Linked DNA regions of Microterricola viridarii. The protein of the gene in region 1 interacts with the protein of each later gene in a pairwise test. Links are inferred from orthologs where the notes say so. Each region holds a gene or a part of one and is shown on either strand. Other genes may lie near its edges. The genes, in order: eno and rpe.

Region 1 (3,142 bases):
GCCGGCACACTGGACGCGCTCGGCCTGACCGGCTGCAGTATCCGCATCAACGACCGTCGCATCCTGGCGGCCCTGCTCGCCCACTGGGGCGTTCCGGAGACGCAGTACGAGCGGGCGCTCATCACCATCGACAAGCTCGACAAGATCGGCGCCGGGGGAGTGGCCGAGGAGCTGGCCGGCCTCGGCATCGCAGCCGAGGGCATCGCCGAGACGCTCGAGAGCATCGCGAACGCCGGCTGGGAGCTGCTGGACGGCGGCGTGCCCGCCTGGCTCGACCAGGAGGCATACGCCGAGCTGCTCACCCTGCGCTCCGCGCTGCCGGAGGTCGAGCTCGTCTTCGACCCGACCCTCGTGCGCGGCATGGGTTACTACACCGGCACCATCTTCGAGATCGCCCACCCCGACCTCGGCTACTCGCTCGGCGGCGGCGGCCGCTACGACGGCATGATCGGCCGCTTCCTCGGCACCGACGTGCCCGCCTGCGGCTTCTCGATCGGCTTCGAGCGCATCGTCGACCTGCTGCCGGAGGACGCCACGAGCACGGCGGATGCCGCCGTCATCGTGCACGAGAAGGACGCCCTGCCGGCCGAGCTGATGGCGCTCAAGCGCCAGCTGGTGGCATCCGGAACGCGGGTGCGCCTCGAGAAGCGCAGCAAGAACCTCAAGGCGCTGCTCGAGCGGGCGGAGGCCGACGGCTTCACCCGCTTCGCGCTGCTCGGCCACGGCGTGACGGATGCCGGCCAGCTGGAGTTCAAGCCGCTCGGCGGCTAGGCCAGGCAGCAGGGCTGAGACGGATTCCGTTGCCCCGCCCGCCGCGTGAGTAGACTGGGCGGTGGATCACGACGGTGTTTTCCGCATCCCATACCCCCCTTACTCAAGGAGATAGTTGTGGCTCTGATCGAGGCTGTAGGCGCTCGCGAAATTTTGGACTCCCGTGGAAACCCGACCATCGAGGTCGAGGTTCTCCTGGAGGATGGCACCGTCGCACGCGCCGGTGTTCCCTCCGGCGCATCGACCGGTGCGTTTGAGGCATACGAGCTGCGCGACGGCGACGCAGCCCGCTACGGCGGCAAGGGCGTGCTCAAGGCCGTCGACGCCGTGCTCGACGAGATCGGCGACGAGATCGACGGCATCGAGTCGACCGAGCAGCGCGTCGTCGACGCCACGCTGATCGAGCTCGACGGCACCGAGAACAAGAGCCGCCTGGGCGCCAACGCGATGCTCGGCGTCAGCCTGGCCGTCGCGAAGGCCTCGGCCGACTCGCTCGACCTGCCGCTGTTCCGCTACCTCGGTGGCCCGAACGCGCACACCCTGCCCGTCCCGCTGATGAACATCATCAACGGCGGCTCGCACGCCGACAACGACGTCGACATCCAGGAGTTCATGATCGTTCCCCTGGGTGCCGAGACCTTCAGCGAGGCTCTGCGCTGGGGCGTCGAGACCTACCACGCCCTCAAGGGCCTGCTGAAGTCGAAGGGCCTGGCGACCGGCCTCGGCGACGAGGGTGGCTTCGCCCCCAACCTGCCCAGCAACCGCGCGGCCCTCGACCTCATCGTCGAGGCCATCCAGATCGCCGGCTACGTGCCCGGCAAGGACATCGCGCTGGCCCTGGACTGCGCCGCCACCGAGTTCTTCAAGGACGGCAGCTACCACTTCGAGGGCAAGCAGCTCTCGGCCGAGGAGCTCGTCGCCTACTACGCCGAGCTCGTCGAGGCGTACCCGCTGGTCTCCATCGAGGACCCGCTGGAGGAGGAGGACTGGGACGGCTACACCCACCTCACCGCCCAGCTCGGCGACAAGGTGCAGATCGTCGGTGACGACCTGTTCGTGACCAACCCGAAGCGCCTGGCCAAGGGCCTCGAGCTGCGCACCGCCAACTCGATCCTCGTCAAGGTCAACCAGATCGGCACCCTGACCGAGACGCTGGATGCCGTCGCCATGGCGCAGCGCGCCGGCTACACCGCGATCCTCTCGCACCGCTCCGGCGAGACCGAGGACACCACGATCGCCGACCTCGCCGTCGCCACCGACTGCGGTCAGATCAAGACCGGTGCGCCTGCCCGCAGCGAGCGCGTCGCTAAGTACAATCAGCTGTTGAGGATCGAAGAAGAACTCGGTGAGGCCGCCGTCTACGCCGGCCGCAGCGCGTTCCCGCGCTTCACCGCGTAACTCGCTCCCCGCGGTTTCTGCCGCGCAGCACGCACCCGGCGTTTCGAATGGAGGATCAGGGCAATGCCTGACACCTCGACGAAGACGCACACTCGGAAGGTGCCGGTGGCCATGGCCACCGGCGACTCCCCGAGCGGGGGCTGGCTGCGCGGCATCCGTTTTTCCGGCTTCTCCCTGATCATGATGGTGATCCTCGTGCTCGCCGTTGTCGTGCTGGCGCCGGGCCTCCGCGTGCTCGTCGAGCAGCGCCAGGAGATCGCCGCGCTCAGCGCCACCGTTGAGGCACAGCGCGAGGAGGTGGACTCCCTGCATGCAGAGCGCGAGCGCTGGAACGACCGGACCTTCGTCATCACGCAGGCCAGGGACCGGCTCTACTACGTGATGCCGGGCGAGGTGAGCTTCCTCGTGATCGACCTCCCGGCGCAGGTGGAGGAGAGCGCGCAGGCCCCCGTCACCGCCGAAATTCAAAACACCCAGCTTGATTGGTTACAGTCAATGTTCGCCTCCGTGATGACGGCGGGCCTTGCAGAAAGCGCACCAGCACCATGACGACACCCCCCTTCGATCCGGCCTCCGAGCGGGACATCGCCATCGTTTCGGCGCAGCTCGGCCGCCCGGCGCGCAACGTGATCGGCATCGCCGCACGCTGCGTCTGCGGCGCTCCCACCGTGGTCTCCACGGCGCCGCGCCTGGCCGACGGAACCCCGTTCCCCACGCTCTACTACCTGTCCCACCCGGCTGCCACGGCGGCGATGTCCTTCCTCGAGGCCACCCAGGTGATGAACGAGTTCAACGAGATGCTCGGCGAGGACGAGGAGCTGCGTGCCGCCTATGGCCGCGCCCACGAGGCCTACCTGGCCGACCGCAACAGCATCCTGGTCGTGCCGGAGCTCGAGAACTTCTCCGCCGGAGGCATGCCGGTGCGCGTCAAGTGCCTGCACGCCCTCGCCGGCCACGCCCTCGCGGCTGGCCC
Region 2 (3,161 bases), 1.0 Mb from region 1 along the record:
GATCGAGCTGACGAGGATGGCGCGGGCGCCGATCTCGTAGAGCGCGTCCATCATCTGGTTCGTCTCCGCCCGCGGGATCATCACCCGCACGGCCGCCCACTCCGGGTCGTGCAGCGGGGAGACGGTGGGCGACTCGATGCCGGGGGCGACGCGGGTGGCCTGCTCCAGCAGCGCGACGGGGATGTCGTAGTCCATGATCACGTACTGGCGGGCGACGAGCACGCCCTGCAGGCGGCGGAGCAGGGTGGCCACGCCGGGCTTCTCGTCCGCGGAGCGGATGAGGACGGCGGTGGACTCGAGGATGACGGGGCCGAAGATGGCCAGGCCGGCGGCGCGGAGCGTGGCGCCGGTGGAGACGACGTCGGCGACGGCATCCGCGACCCCGAGCCGCACGGCGGACTCGACGGCGCCGTCGAGCTTGACCAGCTCGACCTCGATGCCCTTCTCGCGGAGGAAATCGCCGACGAGGCCCGGGTAGCTGGTGGCGACGCGCACGCCGGCGAGGTCGCCGAGCTCGCGGAAGCGCTCGGCGGGGCCGGCGAAGCGGAACGTCGACTCGGCGAAGTTCAGCTCGTGCACCTCGGTGGCGGGCGAGCCGGAGTCCAGCAGCAGGTCGCGGCCGGTGATGCCGACATCCAGGGCGCCGGAGCCGACGTAGGTGGCGATGTCGCGCGGGCGCAGGTAGAAGAACTCGACGTCGTTGCGGGGGTCGGGAGTGTGCAGCTCGCGCGGGTCGCGGCGGCCGGTGTAGCCCGCCTCGAACAGCATCTGGGCGGCGGTGTCGGACAGTGAGCCCTTGTTGGGCACGGCAATTCTCAGCATGGTGGTGCTCTCTGGTTCGTGTGGATCAGTCATCGGTGACATGAGCGGCCGGCACTGGTGCGCGGCGAATCAGAGATGTCGGTAGATGTCGGCGGGGCTGAGACCCTTCGCCAGCATCAGCACCTGCAGGTGGTAGAGCAGCTGCGAGATCTCCTCGGCGGTCTCGTCGTCGCTCTGGTACTCGGCGGCCATCCACACTTCGGCGGCCTCCTCGACGATTTTCTTTCCAATGGCATGCACGCCCGCGTCGAGCTCACGCACGGTTCCCGATCCTTCGGGGCGGATGCGGGCCTTCTCGGAGAGCTCGGCGAAGAGGGCGTCGAAAGTTTTCACCTCTACAGGGTACTAGTGCTTGTGGGCCGATGACGCCGCGGCGGCGCGCAGGGCCGCAATCTGCGCCTCCGGCTCGCCCGCGTTATACACGGCGGAGCCCGCGACGAAGGTGTTCGCGCCGGCCTCGGCCGCGGTGCCGATGGTGTCCAGGCTGATGCCGCCGTCCACCTGCAGCCAGACGTCCAGGCCGCTGGCGGCCACGGCGTCGGCGGCGCGTCGGAGTTTGGGCATCATGTCGGTCATGAAGCTCTGCCCGCCGAAGCCGGGCTCCACGGTCATGATGAGAATCTGGTCGAACTCGGGAAGCAGCTCCAGGTACGGCTCGACGTCGGTTCCGGGCTTCAGGGCGATGCCGGCGCGGGCGCCGCGCTGGCGCAGCCGCCGGGCCAGGGTGACCGGGTCGGTGCTGGCCTCGGCGTGGAAGGTGACGGATGCCGCCCCCACCTCGGCGTAGCCGGGCGCCCAGTGGTCGGCATCCGAGATCATCAGGTGCACGTCCAGCGGGATCGGGGAGACCTCGTTGAGGCGCTCCACCATCGTCTTGCCGAAGGTGAGGTTCGGCACGAAATGGTTGTCCATGACGTCCACGTGCACGAAGTCGGCGGTGGCGATGCGGCCGAGCTCGCGCTCGAGGTTCGCGAAATCGGCGGTGAGGATGCTGGGGTTGATGCGGGGGGCGCTGCTGGTCGACATGGCTCCTATGCTAGCGAGCGGGCGGCTGCCCACGTTGGCTCGGCTGCTCGTCCCTCGCGGCGCGGCGCCCTCCAGCCGCCGTGCGGATGCGCGCATGCACCCCGTTGGCTCGAGGGAGCGCCAGCGACCGAAGCCAACGCCCCGGGACACGGGTGGCACCCACCCGCTGGTCGAGTAGCGCCGCCTGCGGCGCGTATCGAGACCCCGTTGCGAGATCTCGATACGACACTCGCGGGCCTACTCGATCAACGGAAAGGGCCAGCTCCAGCCTCGTGCTCCCGTTGGCTCGAGGGAGCGGCTGCGACCGATCGGGAGGCCGACGGCGGATCGGGAGGCTGTTTCCGGCCCGAAGTTGCCTCCCGATGTCGCGGGTGCCTCCGGATCCGCAACCCCGTTGGCTCGAGGGAGCGCCAGCGACCGAAACCAACACCCGACCAGCGCGTGTGGCCGGGCCGGCGGATGCCGCAGGCAGCCGTTCCCGCGAAGTCGCTCAGGGCTTCGGGCGCCGCGACCGATCGGGAGGCAGACGGCGGATCGGGAGGCGGGTTTCGGCCGACAGGTGCCTCCCGACCCGTCGAACGCCTCCCGAGGTGCGGCCGCCCGGCGGACGGGTGCGGCTAGTTCTTGCGGAACAGCGCGATGAACATGGCGTCGGTGCCGTGGCGGTGCGGCCAGAGCTGCACGGTCCGGCCGTCGCCGCCGACGTCCAGCGGGTTCGCGGCGATGCCCTCGAGCACCTCGCGGGTCGGCAGCTGTTCGAGCGCGTCGCCCCAGCGGGCGAGGGCGCCGTTGACGGTGCCGAGCGTCTCGCCGAGGTGCGGCGAGCAGGTGACGTAGGCGAGGATGCCGCCGGGCTTCAGCGCGGCGAAGGCGGCGTCGAACAGCTTGCCCTGCAGCACGCTCAGCTCGGCGACGTCGTTCGGCGTCTTGCGCCAGCGGGCCTCCGGGCGCCGGCGCAGCGCGCCGAGGCCGGTGCAGGGCGCGTCGAGCATGATCCGGTCGAAGGCGGCGGGGTGCGTGTCGCCGATGGTGGTGCCGTCCAGCTCCAGCACGGGCACCTCGCCGGGCACGCCGGCGAGGGCGTTGCGCACGAGGCCGGCCCGGGCGGGCACCAGCTCGTTGGCGGTGAGCTCCGCGCCGCCCAGTCGCGCCTCGGCGGCGAGCAGCGCCGCCTTGCCGCCGGGGCCGGCGCAGAGGTCGAGCCAGCGCTCCCCCGCGACGACCGGCTCGGCCCGGCTGAGGGCGAGTGCCGCCAGCTGGGAGCCCTCGTCCTGCACGCGCACGCGGCCGCCGAAACGCTCCGTGACGCCGAG

The links.
Region 2: the proteins of eno (region 1) and rpe interact in binary tests that used the Escherichia coli proteins (3 or more experiments, as listed by UniProt). The link is inferred for Microterricola viridarii from one-to-one orthologs.

What each region holds. Positions count from the first base shown.
Region 1 is NZ_LT629742.1:3,074,565-3,077,706, reverse strand. What follows is about bases 202-3,028. They hold eno (phosphopyruvate hydratase), read left to right. Parts: upstream 202-888; coding sequence 889-2,169; downstream 2,170-3,028. Other genes in these bases: BLT62_RS14130 (DUF501 domain-containing protein), read left to right, coding at 2,715-3,028; BLT62_RS14135 (FtsB family cell division protein), read left to right, coding at 2,233-2,718; hisS (histidine--tRNA ligase), read left to right, coding at 202-771. In the rest of the region: more of hisS, read left to right, coding at 1-201; more of BLT62_RS14130, read left to right, coding at 3,029-3,142. UniProt on the Escherichia coli protein: Catalyzes the reversible conversion of 2-phosphoglycerate (2-PG) into phosphoenolpyruvate (PEP). It is essential for the degradation of carbohydrates via glycolysis.
Region 2 is NZ_LT629742.1:2,068,512-2,071,672, reverse strand. Bases 9-2,854 are described here. They hold rpe (ribulose-phosphate 3-epimerase), read right to left. Parts: upstream 1,849-2,854; coding sequence 1,168-1,848; downstream 9-1,167. Other genes in these bases: BLT62_RS09460 (RsmB/NOP family class I SAM-dependent RNA methyltransferase), read right to left, coding at 2,466-2,854; BLT62_RS09475 (phosphoribosyl-ATP diphosphatase), read right to left, coding at 892-1,155; hisG (ATP phosphoribosyltransferase), read right to left, coding at 9-822. Outside these bases: more of hisG, read right to left, coding at 1-8; more of BLT62_RS09460, read right to left, coding at 2,855-3,161. UniProt on the Escherichia coli protein: Catalyzes the reversible epimerization of D-ribulose 5-phosphate to D-xylulose 5-phosphate.